Regions from separate parts of the Caproiciproducens sp. CPB-2 genome, predicted to be linked through region 2. Evidence: predicted binding sites of a transcription regulator. Region 2 holds the regulator's gene; the other holds the start of a gene.
The links. The regulator HrcA, encoded in region 2, represses chaperone genes, less so after heat shock. The targets are predictions, from matches to a motif close to TGTTAGCACTCNNNNNNNNNGAGTGCTAACA.

Region 1 (11,204 bases), 720 kb from region 2:
AGCTGCGTCATGATCTCATTCGCTTTTTTATGCGCCTGCTTTGACTCGGTAATATCCACAACGACGGCGTAAAATTCCCGGTATCCGTTCTCATGCGTCACAATTTTGGCCCGGTTGAGCAGCCAGCGGATATTTCCGTCCGCCGTGACGATCCGGTATTTTACCTCCGCGAAATTCTCTCTGGAAATCTGATGGTGAATGCTGCTGATGGTCTGCATACGGTCTTCTTCATAAATCATGTTGTAGAAGGAACGGTCATAGGCGCTGAGGAACTGGTCCAGGGTATATCCCAGCATTTTCAGAAGCCCGTTGCTCACAAACTGGAACTCCGCCTTTTCGTCGGCGCTGAAGCGGAACGCGCCGCCCGGCAGGTTGGCAATGAAGGTTTCCAGCTCCACCTTGGTGCTTTTCAGCTCGTCGTTCTTCCTGCGGAGCCGCTCCCTGTTCTTCCTTTCCGACAGAATAACATAAGCCGCAAACAGAATCAGCCCAATGGTAAGCTTGACCACCAACGAAACGGTATAGGTCAGAATTTTGTTGGATTTCGAGGTAACGGCGTTGATGGAAACCGTGCCGATCACATACCAGTCCTCCATACCGACCGGCGTATAGGAAACATAATACTCCCCCATATTGGAGTAATAGTGGGAACTCCCCTGCCGTCCGTTTTTCATGGCCGACTTGATCTGACTGAGAGAAGACGGATCCTCCAGTGTCAGATGCGTGTCCGTAAAAATATTCTCTTCCGTCTGCCGGGAATCCGGCGAGGCGATCACCGTTCCGTCCCCCCGGGTAAGCCAGCATTCTCCCCTTTCCCCGGAGCTCTCCGCTTTCAGCAGGCTGCTGAACGATTTTGCGGGGATGATGGCGCTGACGGTACCGGTAATTTCTCCCCCGTGCCGGACGGGCACGGCCACGACGATGCCGCGGGTACCGTCCGTCCTCAACCGGGACACCGCCGAAACGGCCGTTTTGCCGTTCAGTGCCTGCTGAAAATAAGGTCGGTCGGCGATTTGGATGGTCTGTCCCCCGGCAAGGCAGCAGGTTCCGTCAGGCAGCCCCACCCCGACCGTAACCAACTGGTCCGCTTTCTTCAGATCAACCAGCAGGTCCTTCACAGAGGTCTTGTCCAGCGCGGCATTTTCCGCGCCGATCGCCTGAGCGGCCAGTTTCATGGAGGAAATCGCGTTATTCAGCTCCATATTGACCATTTTGGCATTATGTTGGGTATCAGAAAGCAGATTTTCCTGCACTTCTTCTTCAAAAGTTCTGTTTAGCAAAAAAGAATATCTGCTGAAAGACAGAATCATAAACCCAACAAAAATAGCGATTATTAAAATTGCTGTTATGGGCGTATTGATTCTTCTTTTCACTGAAATACTCCTCCAAGACGACGAAATTTCCACCAGTGCCCGGCAGGATTACTAAAGATAATTCCATACTTATATTTATAATATCATAAAACGGATATAAAAGAAACCATTTATTTCCAATTCCCCTTAAAAAGCACGGCATATCGGTTCTTTCGAAAGATATTACGCGGATACGGTTTGGCCGATCTTTTTCGTCACGGCGCTCAGGTCTTCCCGGCGGGCCAGTTCCGGAATATTTTGATGGCAGGTGAAGAGGATGATCTGGGCGCCGCCGCCGTTTCCGGCATAATCGGCGAGGAATTTCAGGCCCTGTCCTGTCCGTTCGTCGTCGTACTGCAGAAAAACGTCGTCCAGCAGCAGCGGGAGCTTCGGGCCCTCTTCCGAAAGCAGCTCCGCAACCGCCAGCCTGAGCGCGAAATACGCCTGATCGATCGTGCCGCTGCTCAGGTACTGCCATTCGTGCGAAACCGCGTTTTCCGTGTCCTGCACGTTGATATCGAAATTCTTGGAAACGATCACATTCTGATATTTTCCGCCCGTGATGCTGTTGAAGATCCGCGCGGTTTTTTCGTTCAGAAGGGGGCCGAAGCTCTGGCGGATTTCATTGAAGGCCTCCGTGAGCGTTTCCTTTGCAAGGCTGAGGCACTGATACTCCGATTCCCTTTCCGCAATTTCTTTTTGCAGTTCCTCCGCCTCTTCTTCCAGCTCGCTGACATTCTTTTTTCCCGCGAACCGGTTTTTGATTTCGGAACCCGTCTGAATCAGTTCTTCCCTTGTTTGCTGAAGCTGCTCAAAGCATTCGGCGCTGAGGCGCCTGAGATGCTCCGCACCCTGATCGTCCAGGGGCTCCGGCATCCGCCCCGCGCAGGCGCTGAGAATCTCTTCCCGCGCTTCCCCGGCTTCCCGCTCAAGCTGTTCGGCGGGCTTCCCCTCTCCCTGCTCCTTCAGGGATTCCGACTGGCTTTCGATTTTCTGCCGCAGGGAACGGAGCTCCTCCATCCGATTTTTCAGCTCCTGCACGGCGTTCACCGCTTCCTCAAAGGAGGAGACCTGCCGGTATGCGCTGACAAAGGAAAGGAAGGCGCCGGTTTGCCCCCGCAGGCTTTCCTGCGCCTGAGTCAGGGCTTCTTTCGCCCTGTCCAGATTTTCCCGTCTCATGGCCGCCCGCGCCTGAAAGCTCCGGAACCGCATCAGCTTATCCTGAAGCTCCTCCATCGTCCGGCACCCCAGCGATTCAAGCTGAGACTGTATCCCGTCCGCAAGCGCCGCTTCCCGGGCCGTTCTCGCGTTCAGCTCCTCCCGCAGAGAGGGAAGATTGGTCCGCTGTTCCGGGCCGTCCGCCGGGAGCTCCGCGCGTTTTTCCCGCACATCCTCTGAAAGGCCGTCAAGCTTTTCATCGATAAACCCGAGTTTCAGTTCCAGCTCACGGTTCCTGCGTTCTGCTGCGGACATCTGCTCCGCCGCCATACGGCAGAGCTCCTCCGCCTGTGCGGCCGATTTCCGCAACTGCTCTTCTCTGGCCGAGGCCGCCTGCCATTCGCCGGCGGCTTCCTCTTCCGCCCGCTTTGCGGCTTCCGTTTCACGTTCCGCGGCAAGACGCACGCTTTCCAGATTTGCTTTTGCCGCCGCGGCTTCGGCTTCGTCCACGACCGTCGTGGCCACGGCTCTGGTTCTGGCTTTCCCAACGGAGAGAACCGCCGCCACTCCGGCGAGAGCCAAACCGGCAAAGCAGGCGGGTGACAGAGCGACACCCAGCGCAACCGACGCAGCGGCGATCAGAATCGCCCCGATCAGCAGCCCTTTCCTGATTTCACGACCGGCATTTTCGTTGATCGTTACCTGCCGGGGAGTGCCGGCCTGTTTCAGCCGCTCCTGCGCCGTTTCTATTTTTTGCGCGGAAAGGGACCGTACGGATTTCAAATGCTGCCCGGCGGCCTGATACGCAGTATTTGCGCTTTCCCTGCGCTGCCCGGCGAGCGCATGCTCTTCCTTTTTCCGGTCGAAGTCCTCCCGGCAGGCCTGGCAGGTCCGCCGCCTTTCCTCCAGCTCCAGAGAAGCCTCTTTGCAGGCGTTTTCCTGCCCTTGCTTCTGCTGTATCTGCTCCTGCAGCGCTTTTTCCGCTTCCGCCAGAGCCGACCGTTTTTTCTCTGTTTCGGCGGCGGCGCGGACGGCTTCCCGAAGGGCAAGGATATCCTGCTGCAGCTTCGCACGCTCCTGCTCCCGTTTTTTTACCTCCTCCGGCACCTCCGGTGAAATTTCCTCGACCGGCTCGGCCGGGTCCTCCTGCTCCAGGGTACGGACATTTCTGTTCCTCTCCTCCAGAAGCTGCTGAAGGGACCGGACCTGAGTGATCCTCTTCTCCGCGTTTTGAACGAATTCCTCGTCAAAAACAATATCGCCCGAAGTAAGGAGATCGGATTTCTCCCCGTATTCTTTGACCTGCGCGTCGAGTTCCTTTTGCTTCTGAACGATTTTGTCCAGATTCTGAAGCTGGACGAGCTTTTCCTGCAAAGCGGACCGGGCTGTGGAATGCTGATATTCCTTTTCCAAAGCTTCTTTCTTCCCGTTCAGCCCGGCGTACCGGCGCTCCATCCGCTTTTTTTCTTCCTCGTCCGCCAGAGCCGCCGCCCGTTCCTGAGCAAGCCGTTCCTGCTGCTGATAGCCTTTATCCAGCACGCCGATTCTGCCGCTTTTGGATTTCAGCTCGTTCATGGCGGCCTGCAGACGGGTTTCCACCCGTTTCTGCGACACGCTTTCATCCCCGGTGGAAACCAGGTTCAGCAGCCTCTGGGTGATTTCATCGTCCCTGTCCGCACCGGCCATGCTCCCGGCCTGCCCGATGAAGACGCTTTTCTCAAACGCCGCGGCCCCGATTCCAAAAAAGCGCTGGCCAAGGTCGGTGCCGCTGGCGATCTTCTCTTTTTCCCCGGTCGCCGTATTCCACAGGCTGATTTTATCCGTCGCGTTGGACGCGCCGAACAGCCTTTCCAGCCGATAGACGGTCCCGTTGTCCTCAAATTCGAGGAATCCCGACATTTTGGCCCCGTCCCACGGCTGATATTTTTTCCGCATATTTTTGGAAAGGTCGCCGCTCCTGCCCTCGGAACCGTAAAACATCATTCTGATAAACGCCATGACGGTGCTTTTTCCGTCCTCGTTATTTCCGTAGAGGATTTGGAAGCCGTCCGTCAGATCGAGCGTATACTCTCTCAGCTTGCCGAAGTGTCCAATATAAATTTTGTTAATTTTCATTCAGCTTTACCTCGCTGTCAAACGCTTTTAAACCGATATCGAGCGCACGCCGGAGTTGTTCCTTCTGCGCTTCGCCCGCCGCGGCGCCGAGCTTTTCCAGCATGCGCCGGACAAAAATCCCCTTTAGGGAGGTTTCCTTGGGCAGCGCGTTCAGATCGGCCTTCAAACGCGTCTCGTCCCTGAGCTTCACAAAGTACAGCTCGCTTTCCAGCCTTGCCGCAATCGCAACGCAGTCCGGCGAAAAGGAAGCGTCGAGCGCGCCCTCCAGAATGATTTTATAAAGATTTTCCGCATACGTATCCCCAAACTGCTGCTGCAGCGTGTGAAGGACGACGGCAGCCGCCTCGCTGTTGGCCGAGACCCCGCCGATATCGACGCGAACCTCTAAATTTTTCCTTCGACACACCGGGCGGAAAGCGAGGTCAAGCCTGTCCCTGCTCACGGTGCCGATATAGACGCCCTTTTCCCCCAGCTCGTCGAACCCCCTGCCCTCCGGACAGCCGCAGTAGGCGTAAGCGGTCCTTCCGCTGCGCAGGATTTCGGTGCGCATATGAATATGGCCGAGCGCAAGGTAATCCATGCCGCTGAAACGGATTCGGGAAGGGGTGATCGGGTTGTAATTGCTTGACTGGTTCTCGGCGACCAGGTCCCCGTGCAGGACGCAGATATTCAGCAGGTCGCCCCGGGGCGCGCCGATTTCGCCCAGCAAGGGTTCCGTGACATACGTTCCCGTAAATCCCGCGCCCCACACGCGCACGCCCTTCCCGGGCAGCTCAAAGCAGTCGAAGCCGGACTGAAAAATATGTACGTTTGCCGGCCAGTCCGGGTCGGCGTACGGGGAATCCAGAGAAACATAGTCGTGGTTTCCCGGCGCAACGGCGACCGCCGTTTCGGGAATTTCGGACAGCGCCCTTTTGACGGAACGGACCGTCGCGGCGTCCGTACCGGAGCTTTCAAAAAAATCCCCGGCGATCAGGAGCAGCTCCACGCCTTCCTCTTTGCAGAGGGAGACGATCCTGTCAAACGTCATCAGCATTTCTTCCCTGCGCTGGCCCGCTTTGCTTCCCAGCGAGGTAAGCTCCGCACCGAGGTGCAGGTCGGCACAGTGCAGTATTTTGATTTTATTCATTCCTTTACGCCCCCGGACAATCTTCTTTTAATTGTTTCCATTATATCAAAATCAGCAGGGGAAAGCAATTGCCGTACGGCTCCACAGACAGAGCAAAAGGCCCGTAAAACAGACGAAAAGGGCCGCCCGGGATCTTCCCCGGCCGGCCCTTTTGGTCTTCGCTTTTAGCGGATTTCTATTCTGTGGCTTTCGGGCACCACGGTTTCCACCTTCGGCATGCTCAGCTCCAGAATTCCGTCCTTGTACTCCGCGGAGATTTCATTGGCTTTGACATCGGAGATATCAAAGCTGCGGGAAAACGCGCCGTACCTGCGCTCCTTGCGAATGTAATTTTCCTTTTTCTCCTCGGTCTCATCCTTGTGCTCCGCGCTGACGGTCAGCCTGTCGCCCTCGATATCAATCTTGATATCTTCCTTCTTGAAGCCCGGCAGCTCCGCCTTCAGCAAATACTTGTCGCCATTATCGATCACATCCGTACGGAAAGCGGAAAAGCTCTGCGACAGATCGCCGAAGAAGTTTTTCTCCAGATTGTCGAAATAGCTGAACAAGTTGTTTTCCCTGCGTCCAAACGGCATTAAATCAAACATCATCAAAACCTCCATATATTGATTTTGTTCTCCGGAAGCCTTACTTCCTTTAACAATTCTTACTATATCCAATGATTGTGAAAAATAATCATATAAAATATGACCAAATTATTAATTTTAGCACTCTCGTTGTTAGAGTGCTAAAATTAATCAAAATTTCCGATTGGAACGGGGAAAATCCTGTTTCAGGAAAAAGAAAGACCGGCCCTCGGGCGACACGAAATCACCGAAAGGCCGGTCCTGACGGAGGAAGGATCAATCGGGGAACACAACTGCCAGAAACATTTTGAACGGCTGGGAAGCATAGACCGCGTGGGGCGTTTTCGCGGGCATGACGATGGTCTGTCCGGCTTTGAGAAGATGCTTTTCGGAACCGATGGTAATTTCGCCCTCTCCGTCCAGCGCAATGACCATCGCGTCGCCGTTCGACTCGTGGGAGCTGATCTCCTCCCCCTGGTCAAAAGCGAACAGCGTCAGGCTGACCGCCGGGTTCTGCGCCAGCGTCTTGCTGACGACCTGGCCCGGCTGATAGGTTACCAGCTCCGCCAGAGTGAGCGCGGTTGAAAAATCGATATTTTTAATATAATTTTTTTGCATACGGTACCTCCTATTTCAGCATGGCGGCCAGATCCTGTTCGGGTGTGGTGATCGGCATGATGTTGAATTTCTCTACCAGTATTTTAAACACATTGGGGGATACAAACGCGGGAAGCGTCGGGCCCAGGCGGATATTGGCAATGCCGAGCGACAGCAGGGTCAGCAGGATGCAGACCGCTTTCTGCTCATACCAGGAAAGCACGATGGACAGCGGCAGGTCGTTGACGCCGCAGCCGAAAGCCTCCGAAAGGGCGACCGCAACCTTGATCGCGGAGTAGGCGTCGTTGCACTGGCCCATATCCATGATGTGCGGCAGTCCGCCGAGCGTTCCCATGTCGAGGTCGTTGAAGCGGTACTTTCCGCACGCGCAGGTCAGAACGACAGAATCCGGCGGAGTAAGTTCCACCAGCTTGGTGTAATAGTTTCTGCCGGGCTTTGCGCCGTCGCATCCGCCGATGAGGAAAATGTGGCGCAGGACGCCGGATTTCACCGCCCCGATCACCTGGTCGGCAACCGACAGCACGGTGTTGTGGCCGAAGCCGGTCATCAGCTTTTCTCCGCCGTTGATGCCGGGCATATGCACGTCCTGCTCGTATCCGCCGAGCTCCAGCGCTTTTTCGATCACGATGCCGAAATCCTTTTTACCGTCCCCTTCGCCGATGTGGGGCATTTCGGGATAGCCGACCACCGCGGTCGTGTAAACCCTGTCGGCATAGGCCGGCATGGGGCGCATCAGGCAGTTTGTCGTAAACAGGAACGGCGCCGGGACATTGAGAAATTCCTTCTGCTGATTCTGCCACGCGGTACCGAAATTGCCTTTCAGGTGCGGATACTTTTTCAGTTCGGGATAACCGTGCGCGGGCAGCATTTCGCCGTGTGTATAAATGTTGATCCCTTTGTCCTTTGTCTGCTCCAGAAGCTGTTTCAGATCGGAAAGGTCGTGGCCGGAAACAACAATGAACGGGCCTTTCTCAATCGTATTGCTCACTTCGGTCGGCACGGGATTGCCGAACGACTCCGTATTGGCCCGATCCAGCAGGGCCATGCATTTCAGGTTCACCCGGCCGAACTCCATCACAAGCTCCAGAAGCCGGGGCAGGTCCTGCTCATAGTCGATCGTCGTCAGCCCCTTGTAGAACCAGCCGGTCACCTCGTTGTCGGTATAACCCAGCACATAGGCGTGATACGCGTACGCCGCCATTCCTCTCATACCGAGCAGAAGCAGGGATTTCAGCGAACGGATATCCTCGTCGTTGTTCCAAAGCTGTTTTAGATCAAGGTCGTCGGTGCCGCCGCATTTTGAGCCGCAGGCAGCGCAGCCGGGCGTCAGCGAATCCTTTTCCTTCCTGATTTCGGCGGTAAGCGCCTCAATCGCCTCATTGTCGAAATTCACGTTGGTAATGCACATAAACAGGCCGCGCAAAATCAGCTCATCCGATTTCCGGGTCCTTCCCGAATTCCCCGCCGCTTTGGCCAGGCCGACCAGCGCGCCGGTCAGCTCATCCTGAAAATCGGCGGTCACGCTGCTTTTGCCGCAGACCCCCATTTTGGTGCATCCGGTTCCTCCGGCGGTTTGTTCACACTGAAAACAAAACATCTTCCTTTTCCTCCTTTAATTAATTCTCTAATATTTCACCGTCGGTAGCGACGGTAACGACACGCCACGGGATCATTTTCCCGGAATTCTGCAGAGCGGTTTTCACATAGTTGACCATTCCGCCGCAGCAGGGCACTTCCATACGCACCACGGTGATACTTTGAATGTCGTTCAGGTTCAAAATATCCGTCAGCTTTTCACTGTAATCGACGTCGTCCAGTTTCGGGCAGCCGATCAACGTAATTTTATTTTTCATAAACTGATGGATATTCGCGCAGGCATAAGCCGTGCAGTCCGCGCAGACGACGATGTGCGCGTTTTCAAAATACGGGGCGTTCGGCGCGACCAGCTTCAGCTGGCACGGCCACTGGCGCAGCTCCGGGCGGGCGGCTGCCGGAGCCGCCGACTGGACCGGAGCCTCCGGTTGAACCGGGGCGGGCGCGCGGTCAAACGTCTTCATGCGCATGGACGGACATGCCCCGAAAGGAGGCTGGACCGCCTTCTGTTTCATTTTAGCGTCCACCATTTCCTGATCGTACTCCCCGGCTTCGCGCTCAATAATCTGGATCGCGCCGGTCGGGCATTCGGGGAGACAGTTTCCGAGTCCGTCACAGTAGCTGTCGCTGATCAGGGTTGCTTTTCCGTCTATCAGCTGCAAAGCGCCTTCATGGCAGGCGCTGACGCACAGTCCGCAGCCGTTGCATTTATCAGAATCAATCTGAACGATATGTCTTTTCATACATTGTTCCTCCATTTGTTTTGTTGGCCTCAGTATATCATTCAGCTTCCGCTATTTCGGTATCCACAGCTACAAAATTTAATTTTTTTGAAATTTTTTGACCGCAGAATATACGGAACCTGAAGAAATGTCCTATTGACCGCGCAGCATCTCCCTTTTCCGCAAAGCAAAACGGCCGGGAACGATATCGTTCCCGGCCGCTTTGCTTTGTTATGGTGAATGAACTTGTAATCAGAAGGTGACGTCTTCGCCATAATAGGCGCAGGTAAGCACTTTAAGCATATTGTCCGCGTCAGTCTCTCTCGGGTTGGAGCCCGTGCAGGGGTCGCCGACGGCGTTGACCGCGATTTCCTTGCAGTGCGCCTTGAAGTCTTCCTCGCTGACGCCGTTTGCCTGATAGGTCTGGGCAATATTGAGCTTTTTGTTCAGCTCGCGGACAGCTTCCACAAGGGAATTGGTCAGCTGTTTGTCCGTAACGCCCGGCAGGCCGACTTCCCTGGCAATCTGCGCGTATCTTTCCATGCAGACTCTGGAGTTGTACTGGATGACGTTCGGCAGCAGGATGGCGTTGCAGCAGCCGTGCGGAATATGGAACACCGCGCCGGTCTTATGGGCAAGGCTGTGCGAGATTCCCAGAAGGGCGTTGGAAAACGCCATACCGGCAAGGCACTGGGCGATGTGCATTTTGCCGCGCGCCTCGGCGTCGCCGTGGTAGGAATCAAGGATACTGTCAAAGATGCTGGAAATTGCCTTGAGCGCAAGCGCGTCGGAAAAGTCCGAACGGGCGGAGGCAACATAGGCTTCGATCGCATGGGTCAGGGCGTCCATGCCGGTATGCGCGGTCAGGGTTTTCGGCATGGTCATCGGGATATCGGAATCCAGAACCGCAATATCCGGCGTAATTTCAAAGTCGGCAAGAGGATATTTGATATCGGTGGAATAGTCCGTGATCACGGAGAAAGCCGTCACTTCCGAAGCGGTTCCGCTTGTGGAGGGGATGCCGACGAAAATTGCTTTCTTTCTGAGCTTCGGCATGGTGAAAGGATTCTTGATATCGTCAAAGGTTTTCTCCGGATATTCGTAGAACACCCACATCGCCTTTGCAGCGTCCATGGGGGAACCGCCGCCGATGGCAACGATCACGTCCGGCTCAAACTCGCGCATGGCCTTGGCGCCGTCGTATACTCTTTCGATAGACGGGTCCGGCTCGACACCGTCATAGATAAAGGTCTGCAGGCCGGCGTCCTTCAAAACATCGTCCAGCTTCTGCAGAAACCCGGTTTTTCTCATGGAATGGCCGCCGGTCACAATAAAAGCTTTCTGATAGCCCTTCAGATTTTTCAGCTCGCTGATTGCGTTCGGTCCGAAGTAGATGTCTCTTGGTAAGGTGAATCGTGCCATAAATGTTCCTCCTAAATTCATTTTTTATTCATAATTGTTAAAAGTATAACAATCTTTGTTTGATTATTATCATATCACTTCATTCCACAATTTTCAAGGTGTTTTATTCATTTTATTTAGTATGATTTCCCTGTTGGATTTTTATGTAACTCCAGATAAAAAAGCCGTTTTCCGCCCTCTTGTTCGCAAAACAGCTTTCCGGCAACTCCATTTCAGTTTGCGAAAAAAACACGTTCCTCCCCCGCCGAAGGCGGGGGAGGAACGCAACCTTGTTGCAGAATCAGCTGGAAATGCTGTAATTATCCTCGCGGAAAATACTCCTGACAGGGAGTCCCTGAGAAATAAGCAGATAATCCCGACTACTTTTCACTTAGATCCCATAAAGTTTGATATAATTTCAAATAGGTCGATGCGCTGTCGCTGTTTAAGGAAAGCTGCTGTTTATACTTTTCCAAAACCGCATCCAGCACATTTGCACCGCTTCCGTCCTTGGCAAAACAAAGCATATTTTGTCCATCGGTAGCAGAGA
Region 2 (11,204 bases):
CTTGTTTTGTTTGTCACACTGGGTGTGGCGCTGACGGGGCTGGGGCTGTACGGGCCGCTTGTGGACTTTGCGGGGGCCGGCGCTACGGTGCCGCTGACCGGTTTTGGGTATCTGATGGCGAAAGGGACGCTTGAAGCGGTCAGGGAACAGGGTTTGCTGGGCGCGTTTACCGGCGGCGTCGCGGCGAGTGCCGCGGGTATTGCGGCGGCCGTGTTCTTCGGATACGTTGCCGCCCTGTTTTCAAAGTCGGGAGATAAGAGCTAGCAAAACCTTTCTCGTTCTGAAAATCCTGTACAGGATTTTCAGGATTATCAACGGCCAGATCATCGGCATGCTTCTGTGGGAGATATGGAAGCTGTATTACCGTACGTATTTCAAAAAATATATGGTAAGGCTAAAAGCATGAAAAAAAACGGGCAGGTATCAAAACCTGCCCGTATCCTGTTACGGCACCGGAGGAAGTCCCTTACTGTATGGAACAATCCAGGTAGTGCTCAAGCTCCTCTTCATCCTTTTTCTTTTTCTCAAAGAAGAGGACGACGGCAACAACAGCCGCCGCGACGGCCGTCATAGCGGAAATAACTGTAATCAATATGGATAATGTATTACATTTTTTCAAAACGAGCACCTCCGTTTATCATGATTAGATCCTGTTTATATAATATATAATAACCAATTCTTTTTGAAAAGTCAATCAAAGCGGCAAGTTTATGGAAATTCGCCCCTGCGCTCCGGAGGATAATAAAAAAGCAGGGCGCAAGGCTCTGCTTTTGCTTTTAAACCGCGTATTCAGGGTTATGCATTTGCTGCGTTCAGCTTGCGTGCAAGAGCTGATTTCTTTCTTGCGGCTGTGTTCTTGTGCAGGATTCCCTTTGCCGCAGCCTGGTCAATCTTCTTAATCGCAACCTTAACGGCATCCGCTTTGTTGGCATCATTGGATTCTACGGCAAGGTTTGCTTTCTTTATATCAGTTTTCAGTCCGGAATGAAAGGACTTGTTGATGAGTGTTTTTGTAGCAATAACCTTTACGCGTTTTTTGGCTGATTTAATGTTAGGCATGATTCCACCTCCTTTGGTATTGTCACGTATCAATAATAATACCATCGATGGACAAAAAATGCAAGTGTTTTAAAAAAAATAGGAAAGGGCTGATTTTTATGGTATTCCGTACCGATCTTGCGCTGGAAAATACGGAACCCAGCAGGCACGTTACACGGAAAGAAAAGGACTGCACGGTCACACGGATAGACGAGGAGGGCAACACGTATGTTACGCTGGAGGTCCAGGCGATTTCCGACCATATCGACAGCGACAACAGCCTGCTGACCCTGACCGCGCAGGAGCTGTCCGCTCTGTTGCCGGAGAAGGGAAGCGTCCTGGTGGCGGGGCTTGGGAACCGCGCCATTACGCCGGACGCGCTGGGGCCGCTCGTCGCCGAAAAAATTCTGGCGACAAGGCATATCAAGGGCGAGCTGGCAAAGGTGACGGGCCTGGACAGGCTGCGTCCCGTTTCCGTGGTGAGCCCCGGGGTGCTGGGCTGCACGGGGATTGAGGCCGTGGAGCTTCTGCAGGCGCTGGTCAAGGAGCTGAACCCGGACGCCGTGGTTGCGGTCGACGCGCTTGCGGCGCGCAGCCCCGCCCGGCTGGGCTGTACGGTGCAGCTTTGTTCCGCGGGGATTTCCCCCGGGGCCGGGGTGGGAAACGCAAGGCCGCGCATCGACGAAAGCACGCTCGGCGTTCCGGTGGTCAGCATGGGGATTCCGACCGTGGTGGACGCGGCCACTCTGGCGGCGGACCTGCTGGACGGCGAAACGGACGGTTCTGAGGAGAAAATCGCGCCGCGCGGCGCCCAGATGATGGTGACCCCGCGCGAAATCGACCTGATTATTTCCAGAGGCGCGAGACTGCTGAGCATGGGGATCAACGTGGCGCTGAACCCCTCTCTCAGTGTTGAGGATTTTGAAGAATTGACCTGAAGCATCATGAAATTTGTCCCGCCCGCATAAGAATGAATATCATTCAATGGGGGCAGGATATGAAAAACTGGATGCAAAAGGGAATGGGAATCTGCTCGGTTGCATTGGTGTTTGCGGCGGTCGCGTGCGTTCTGGGGCGTTTGCCCGTGCTGCAGGCAAAGGACGCGGCGTTCGCCGCGGCGGGCTTTATCATGCCCGCGGGTGCCGCCGAGGCAATGAAAGAGGATTATCTGGAAGAGGATGAAGAGGATAATGAGCACGGGAGCAGCGAGGCGCCGGTTTCTTCGGGCGTAAGCTCCGCCCCGGCTTCGTCACAAAGCAGCTCCGGTACGGGTGCAAGCTCACAGGCCACCTCGGGCACAGCGTCAAGCGCGTCGTCGCCGCCCGTTACGCTGCCGAAGGGCGTGAAGGAAATGAGCATTTCCAATTCCGGTTCCCAATACAATAATATATGGGTAAAAAATACGAATAAAAACCATACGGTCGACATCGCTTCGGAGCTTCAGAAACAGCCGGCGGTAAAAATCGTCAAAAATTCGACGCCGCAGGTTCTGATCTACCACACCCACACGACGGAGGCGTTCCTGGGCGATACGCGCAGCCAGGACAAAGCGAAAAGCGTGGTCGCCGTGGGCGACCAGATCGCCGCGCAGCTGAAGGCCGCCGGAATCAACGTGGTGCACGATACCACCCTGCACGACTACCCGAGCTACAACGGCTCGTATGACCGCTCCAAGGTGACGATGCAGAACAACCTGAAGAAATATCCGGGCATCCAGGTGACGCTCGACATCCACCGCGACGCGATGGGCACCTCCGACGGAACAAGGATCAAGCCGACCGCGACGGTCAATGGCAGGAAGGCCGCGCAGGTGATGATCATCTCCGGCTGCGACGACGACGACACGCTCGGGTTCCCCAACTGGGAATACAATTTCAGGCTGGCCGTGCGGCTGCAGAAGTCGCTGGCGGATCTATACCCCGGTCTGGCGCGGCCCCTGAATTTCTGCGCGAGGAAGTACAATGAAAATCTGACGAAAGGCTCCCTGCTGATCGAGTTCGGCACCGAGGTCAACACCCTTGACGAGGCGGTGTACTCCGGGGAGCTGTTTGGAAAAGCGCTGGTCAACGTTCTGAACGGCCTGACATAAGCGGAAAGGAAAAGATGTTAAAAAAATGGAAAGAAAAAGGAAAAGGATTTTCTTTGCGTCGTTTTTCAGCACGCTTTGCGTCCTTGCACTGCTTTTCGGCATGGCGGAAGTCGACGCCAATTCCCGCAGAATCGGCTTTGGTGACGACAAAACCCTTCTTTACCAGATTACCGGCAAAACATGGCAGGAAACTTGCAATGTGGCGAAAGTATGGTATAATAATTTCGTATTATCATTGAGAGAGAATGCTGTGGAGGAAACGTATCATGAATCAACATAAGAAAATATGGTTTTCCGTATTCATATTGATCTTTATGTTTTCATTGTATTCCGTTACCGCCCTGGCAACTGAGATAACGCCGGAACAGGTGGAAGAAATTCTGAGCCGTCAGTCGTCCCAGGCTTCCTCACAGTCCGCCGCGGGCACCGTTTCAAGCAAGGCTGCCGTCAGCTCCAGAAGGCCGGTCACAAGCAAAAAGCCGGTATCCTCGGAAATTTTCTCCGAAGCTTCCGGTGATGTCTCCGGCAACGTTTCCGGCGGGCTTTTCAGCAGCGGGGAGGAATCCAGCGAAATTGTTCTTCCCAGTGTGGACAGCATAGAGGAAAACAACCCGCTCAGCTCCGTGATCGTGGATACCGCGGCCAACAAAAAGATGAACTGGATCGGGATCCTTTCGTGGGTGTGTATCGCGCTGGGCATTGTCGTGGTGCTGATCGTCGTGTTCAGCAACCGCCGTCCGCCGAGAGGGGGAGGCCGCAAACGGTACCGCCGTCCGAACCGCTCGCACAAGAAACGCCTGCTGAACGACAAGTATTACCGAAATCTGAAATATTGATCATGGCGGCGCGCCGGCGAAGAAATTTCCCGGTACGCCGCTGTTTTTATGCGTGTCTTACAGTCCGGACTTCACCGGGCTTTGTTCCGCGCCTTTTATAAAAATTTCACCCTGCCGCACGGCATGCACGGCATACTGTTCAGAATTCGTGATCTGTGTTATAATATATTATTCATTATCTTTCCGGCATTTTCAGTCTGACTGCCGGGTCGTTTTATGTTTTTTTCCGGAATTGGCCGGAAAACGGAAGCCATATTATCTTTGAGGATTAGGTGATAAATTTGTCGATACCACGCGAGAGAATACGGAATTTCAGCATTATCGCGCACATTGACCACGGGAAAAGCACGCTGGCCGACCGCATTTTGGAGCAGACGAAATCCGTCGCGCTGCGCGATATGGAAAATCAGCTGCTGGACAACATGGATCTGGAGCGCGAACGGGGCATCACCATCAAGGCGCACGCCGTTACGCTCGTTTACAGCGCGCAGGACGGGCAGGACTATGTTTTCAATCTGATCGATACCCCGGGCCATGTGGACTTTAACTACGAGGTTTCGCGTTCGCTCGCCGCCTGTGAAGGTGCGGTGCTGGTGGTGGACGCTTCCCAGGGGATCGAGGCGCAGACGCTGGCGAACACCTATCTGGCGGTGGACGCCGGGCTGGAAATCGTTCCGGTCATCAATAAGATCGACCTGCCCAGCGCGCAGCCGGAAAAGGTGCGCGCGGAAATCGAGGACGTCATCGGGATTCCCGCGGACGAGGCGCCGTGCATCTCGGCAAAGCTGGGAACGAACATCGACCAGGTGATGGAGCAGATCGTCAAACACGTTCCGTCCCCGCAGGGCGACGAAAACGCGCCGCTCAAGGCGCTGATTTTTGATTCCTACTACGACGCGTACAAGGGCGTGATCATCCATGTGCGGCTGAAGGACGGGCAGGTGCGTCCGGGCGACACCATCCGGCTGATGGCGACGGGCGCGGAGTTCACCGTGGTGGAGTGCGGCTACGGCCGCGCGACCTGCCTGGAGCCGAGCGCGGGGCTCAGCGCCGGGGAGGTCGGCTATATCGCCGCTTCCATCAAGGCGGTGAAGGACGCCCGCGTGGGCGACACCGTTACGCTGGCGGACAACCCCGCCAAAACGCCGCTGCCGGGTTACCGCTCGGTGCAGCCGATGGTTTTCTGCGGGATTTACCCCGCGGACGGCGCGCGCTATCCCGACCTGCGCGACGCGCTGGACAAGCTGCAGCTGAACGACGCGGCGCTGTCGTTTGAGCCGGAAACGTCCGTCGCGCTCGGCTTCGGCTTCCGCTGCGGCTTTTTGGGCCTTCTGCATATGGAGATCATTCAGGAACGGCTGGAACGCGAATACAATCTCGACATTATTACCACCGCCCCCAGCGTGGTTTACCGGATCACGAAAACCAACGGGGAAGTGATCCATATCGACAACCCGACCAATTACCCCGACCCGTCGCTGATTTCGCAGGCGGAGGAGCCGATCACCAACGCCCACATCTATACGCCGAGCGAATATGTCGGTAATATTATGGAGCTTTGCCAGGACAGGCGCGGCGTCTTCAAGGATATGAAATACATCGACACCGACCGTGTGGACATCCATTACGAGCTGCCGCTGAACGAGATCATCTACGACTTTTTCGACGCGCTGAAATCCCGTACCCGCGGCTACGCCTCGTTTGACTATGAGCTGAGCGGATACAAAAAGAGCAGCCTCGTCAAGCTGGACATCATGCTCAACGGCGACGTGGTGGACGCGCTTTCCTTTATTATCCACGCCGACAAGGCGTATCCGCGCGCGCGCAAGATGGCGGAGAAGCTGTCGGAGAAAATCCCGCGCCAGCTTTTTGAGGTGCCGATCCAGGCCTGCGTAGGCGGCAGGATCATCGCGCGCGAAACGGTCAAGGCCATGCGCAAGGATGTTCTGGCCAAGTGCTACGGCGGAGATATCACGCGCAAAAAGAAGCTGCTGGAAAAACAGAAGGAAGGCAAGAAGCGCATGCGCCAGCTCGGCACGGTGGAGGTGCCGCAGGAGGCGTTTATGAGTGTGCTGAAGCTGGATGAATAACGAAAAGCCTTTCGGCCTTTATCTCCATGTGCCGTTCTGCGACGGCAAATGCCCGTACTGCGACTTTTATTCCCTGCCAGCCGACGGGGAGAAAATGGACCGGTACACCCGGCGGGTGCTCTCGGCGCTCGGGTCGTACGCGGGGCGGTACGGGCGGAGGGCCGACACGCTGTACTTCGGCGGCGGCACCCCGAACCTGCTCGGCGCGGAGCGGCTGTCCGCGATCCTTGCGCGCGCAAGGGAATGCTTTGGGCTGGACGGCGCGGAAATTACCGTGGAGGTCAATCCCGCGGAGGATCTGCGCGGCTTTTTGCGGGAAATCCGCGCGGCGGGGGCAAACCGCCTGTCGGTCGGCCTGCAGTCCGCAAACGGGGACGAGCTTTCGCTTCTGGGCCGGCGGCACACCGCCGCACAGGCGAAAAAAACGGTCGCTTACGCACAGGACGCGGGTTTTGACAATCTCTCCCTCGACCTGATGCTTGCCGTCCAGAAGCAAACGAGGGAAAGCCTTCTGCGCTCGATTGATTTCTGCGCGGACGCGGGGATTCAACATCTTTCCGCCTATCTGTTGAAAATCGAGCCGGATACGGTTTACGGAAAAAAGAAGGAAACGCTGTGCGTTCCGGACGACGACGAGGCGGGCGACCTCTATCTGTTCGCCTACGAGGAGCTGGAAAAGCGCGGGTTTCACCAGTACGAAATCTCCAATTTCGCGAAACCGGGCTTTGAGAGCCGCCACAACCTGAAATACTGGCGCTGTGAGGAATATCTGGGGATCGGACCGGCGGCGCATTCGTTCATGGAGGGGAAACGGTTCTGTTATCCGAGAAGCCTTTCGGCGTTTCTGAACGGCGGAGAGCCCGTGCCGGACGGGGACGGCGGCGGGTTTGAGGAATACGCCATGCTCGCCCTGCGCCTGACGGAAGGGTTGACGGACGAAGGCTGCCGCGCGCGGTTCGGCACGGGGCTTCCCGCGCGGATGCTGAAAGCGGCGAAGCTTTATGAAAAGGGCGGGCTGACCGTCTGCAAAGACGGCGGGTTCCGCTTTACGCCGCGGGGATTTCTGGTTTCCAACCTGCTGACGGCGGAAATTTTGTACAGCGGGTGAATATTCGGTAAGAAAAAACACGGAGCAGCGGCGGGCGTTTCCGTGTTTTTCGTTATATTGGCGGCCGGCTCTGAACGGATTTACAAACAGCGCGCTACCATGCCGACGGGCGGCGCAGCCCGGCGGGAAGCCTGGTATTTCTGTTGCCCTTTGCGGAGTTTATCTGCATTTGTGTCAGAAAAACACTCCTGCTTAAATCGGTATTTTTCAGGTTTGCGTCGCGGAGGTCGGCCCCTAAAAAAACAGTTCTGTCTAAACTGCAGCCTTCCAGGTCGGCTGCTATCAGGAGCGACATGCTGAAATCTTTTCGGTCAAGGTCCGCTTTCCTGAAGTTTTTTCCCAAAAAGTCGGCCTTTTGGCGTGATGCAGGGCCTTCAGCCGAAATGCTCCCGATGATTTTTTTCAATAGATTGTCCGCTTTTGATTTGTGTCCGGCAATGCCCGGCTTCAAAAGGCTGCCGTGGGGCAATCGGGTCATTTGCTGATTTTCCCTGATAAGAGCGTCAACGGCTGCCGCCGTCTTTTCGTCCGAGGTCAGGGAAGCCGCTTCTATGAGGTACCATAAAATCTGGTGGAGCTGAAAAAGGACGGAAAAGGTCTGAAAGATCGTTTCCGCCCGACCGGGGTCTGCCTTCCAGTCTCCGCCGGAGGAATCAATTTGTGTCGTTTTCTGTCCCGCTCCCAGGCATTCGTAAGCAAGGCAGCCGCTCATTTTTCTTTCTTTCAAATCGGCGTGAATCCCGCAGCGGAAATCAGGCGCTAAATATTGGCAGGGCGTTCCGGCGCCTTTATCGGCCGGAAAACCGTCCGTTTTTGCGCAGTACAGCGCCACACAGCACAGGCCGCTGCATTTTTCACAGTCCGGCTCCAGATCTTTGATCAGGCGGGCGTATTTGCCGCCGAATGCATTCTGTTCCATCGTGTCTCCATTTCCAATCAAAATCAGGGTTGTTTGATATGAAATTATTCTATCATAACTCTTGAAAAATGGAAAGCGGCGGTCCTCCGCCTGCCGAAAGAACAGAAATTTACGATTTCACAAAGAGTTTACAAATACTATATTGACAATGGGGTAAAGTAATGGTAAATTATTAATTAGATTTAGCACTCGAACTATTAGAGTGCTAAAATATAAAAAGGCGAGGTGAGAGGGTTGGAGTTAAGCGAACGGAAACAGAAAATTCTGGCGGCTGTCGTTGATTTATATGTCGCGACCGGCGAACCGGTGGGTTCCAAGGCGCTTTGCGACACCCTTGATTTCACCGTGTCCTCCGCGACGGTGCGCAATGAAATGAGCGACCTTGCGGAAATGGGGCTGCTGGAGCAGCCGCACACCTCCGCGGGAAGGATTCCTTCCCACAAGGGCTACCGCGTTTATATCGACACGCTGATGAAAAAGCATCCGGTTTCCAGGGAAGAGCAGCGCTATATCGACAGCCTGCTGCTGCCGAGCGCGTACGACCCCGAAAAGCTGCTGGACGGCGTTGCGCGGGCGCTGGCGGGAATGACCCGGTTCGCGGCCGTTTCCACCACGCCGAGCGGAAGCTCGGCGGACATCCGCGCCATTCAGTTTGTGCAGACCAGCCGAAGGACCGCGATGGCCATTCTGATGACCTCCGCGGGCACCATGAAAAGCCGCGTTTTCCACTGCGATTTCGATATTACCCCCGAAATCCTGCGCGTGTTTTTCAGGGTGCTGAACGAAAAGCTGGTCGGGTTGCCGGTTTCCACCATTACGCCGGCGTACATCCAGTCCCTTGCCGCGTCCCTGGGAAACATGACGATGCTGATGAGCGACGCGCTGATGGCGGTGCTGGACGTGGCGCAGGACACCATGCAGACGGGGGTCTGCCTGGACGGGGAAATGAACCTTTTGTTCTGCAACGAGCTGGGGCAGGCGGGCATCCGCCGCATTATGGATTTCCTCTCCCGGCCGCAGGAGCTTTCCCGCCTTCTGATGCAGCAGACCAACAGCATGAAGGTGCTGATCGGTCAGGAAAGCAAACGGCCCGAGCTGAGCGAATCCAGCGTGGTGGTCTCCCGGTACTCGGTCGGCGGCAGGGACGCGGGCGCGATCGCCATTATCGGCCCTACGCGCATGAATTACGGGAAGGTCATTTCCAATATTGAATATCTCTCCGGCTCCGTCGGAAGAATGCTGACGGAGCTATTGGATATGGAATAGAAAGGGGTCACTGTTTTGGAAAAAAACCAAAAAGAGCAAGTGGATAAAAAGCAGGCGAAAGCTTCCGGAACGCCCGAAAAAGCCTCTGCGGGCAAGCCGGAGGAAACCTCTAAGGCGGAAAAAGCCCGCGCCGGGGAGGCTGCGGCGGCGGAAAATCCGGCCGGACAGGAAAAACCGAAGGACGACGCGCAGGCTCGGCTGGAACAGGCACAGGAGGAGCTGAAAAAGCAAAAAGAGCTTTTGCTCCGCACGGCCGCGGAATACGATAACTACCGCAAACGGACGGAACGCGAAAAAACGGCGGTATACGCCGACGCGACCGCCGCTGCGGTCACGGAGTTTTTACCCGTGGCGGATAACCTTGAACGGGCGCTGAAGCAGCAGGACTGCACCGTGGAGGACCTTCGCAAGGGGGTTGAAATGGTCGGCGTGCAGCTGAAAGGGGCGCTCGCAAAGCTCGGCGTAACCGAGATGGGAGAGGCCGGGGAAATCTTTAATCCGGATCTTCACAACGCGGTTTCCCATGTGGAGGACGAAAACGCCGGGGAAAACACCGTCGTGCAGGTGTTCCAGAAGGGATACAAAATCGGGGATAAGATCGTGCGCCACGCGATGGTGCAGGTCGCGAACTGATTTGGCTGATTTCAGGTAATTTTCAAAATTCTTCATAGATTGATTCTTCAATTTTAAACTTATTTTTTTGGAGGTAAACAGTATGTCAAAGACAATAGGCATAGACTTAGGCACTACCAATTCCTGCGTTGCGGTGATCGAGGGCGGCGAGCCGGTCGTCATTGCGAACGCAGAAGGCGCCAGAACCACCCCTTCCGTTGTTGCTTTTTCAAAAACGGGCGAGCGTATGATCGGTCAGGTCGCGAAACGTCAGGCGATTACCAATCCGGACCGCACCGTCTCTTCCATAAAAAGAGAAATGGGTTCCAACTATAAGGTCAATATCGACGGGAAAAGCTATACTCCCCAGGAAATTTCCGCAATGATCCTTCAGAAGCTGAAGGGCGACGCGGAAGCCTATCTGGGAGAAAAGGTCACTTCCGCGGTGATCACCGTCCCGGCGTATTTTACCGACGCACAGCGCCAGGCGACAAAGGACGCCGGTAAGATTGCCGGGCTTGATGTAAAGCGTATCATCAACGAACCGACGGCTGCCGCGCTTTCCTACGGCATCGACAAGGGCGAGGACCAGAAGATCATGGTTTACGACCTTGGCGGCGGTACATTCGACGTTTCCATTATTGAAATGGGCGACGGCGTGCAGGAGGTTCTGGCCACCGCGGGCAACAACCGCCTTGGCGGCGACGACTTCGACAAGCGCGTCATGGACTGGATGACTTCTTCCTTCAAGGCGGAAACCGGCATCGACCTTTCCGGCGACAAGATGGCGATGCAGAGGCTGAAGGAAGCGGCCGAAAAAGCGAAGATCGAGCTTTCCGGCATGACCTCCAGCTCCATCAACCTGCCGTTCATCACGGCGGACGCCTCCGGCCCGAAGCACCTTGACCTGACCCTGACCAGGGCGAAGTTCAACGAGCTGACCGCGGACCTTGTGGAAAAGACAATGGGCCCGGTCCGCCAGGCGCTTTCCGATTCCGGCTTGAAGATCGAGCAGATCAACAAGGTCCTGCTGGTCGGCGGTTCCTCCAGAATCCCCGCCGTGCAGGACGCTGTCAAGGGCTTTACGGGAAAAGACCCGTTCAAGGGCATCAATCCGGACGAGTGCGTCGCCATCGGCGCGGCGATTCAGGCCGGCGTGCTGGGCGGCGAGGTCGAAGGCCTGTTGCTTCTGGACGTTACTCCGCTGTCCCTCGGCGTAGAGACCATGGGCGGCGTCATGACGAAG

Region 1: a site for HrcA is predicted at 6,457-6,487, ahead of VXK30_RS12715 (Hsp20/alpha crystallin family protein). Genes of this name have one in related genera too.

What each region holds. Positions count from the first base shown of each region.
Region 1 is NZ_CP142860.1:2,556,676-2,567,879, forward strand. It holds gene VXK30_RS12700 (diguanylate cyclase domain-containing protein) at 1-1,280, opposite strand, end outside; gene VXK30_RS12705 (AAA family ATPase) at 1,536-4,625, opposite strand; gene VXK30_RS12710 (metallophosphoesterase family protein) at 4,615-5,754, opposite strand; gene VXK30_RS12715 (Hsp20/alpha crystallin family protein) at 5,919-6,344, opposite strand; gene VXK30_RS12720 (cupin domain-containing protein) at 6,597-6,938, opposite strand; gene hcp (hydroxylamine reductase) at 6,949-8,535, opposite strand; gene VXK30_RS12730 (4Fe-4S binding protein) at 8,555-9,274, opposite strand; gene VXK30_RS12735 (iron-containing alcohol dehydrogenase) at 9,506-10,675, opposite strand; gene VXK30_RS12740 (hypothetical protein) at 11,035-11,204, opposite strand, start outside.
Region 2 is NZ_CP142860.1:3,272,703-3,283,906, reverse strand. It holds gene spoVAE (stage V sporulation protein AE) at 1-264, shown strand, start outside; gene VXK30_RS16345 (hypothetical protein) at 467-619, opposite strand; gene rpsT (30S ribosomal protein S20) at 796-1,059, opposite strand; gene gpr (GPR endopeptidase) at 1,158-1,976, shown strand; gene spoIIP (stage II sporulation protein P) at 2,036-3,127, shown strand; gene VXK30_RS16325 (hypothetical protein) at 3,153-3,407, shown strand; gene VXK30_RS16320 (hypothetical protein) at 3,394-3,963, shown strand; gene lepA (translation elongation factor 4) at 4,245-6,053, shown strand; gene hemW (radical SAM family heme chaperone HemW) at 6,046-7,161, shown strand; gene VXK30_RS16305 (pentapeptide repeat-containing protein) at 7,256-8,080, opposite strand; gene hrcA (heat-inducible transcriptional repressor HrcA) at 8,315-9,346, shown strand; gene grpE (nucleotide exchange factor GrpE) at 9,362-9,979, shown strand; gene dnaK (molecular chaperone DnaK) at 10,062-11,204, shown strand, end outside.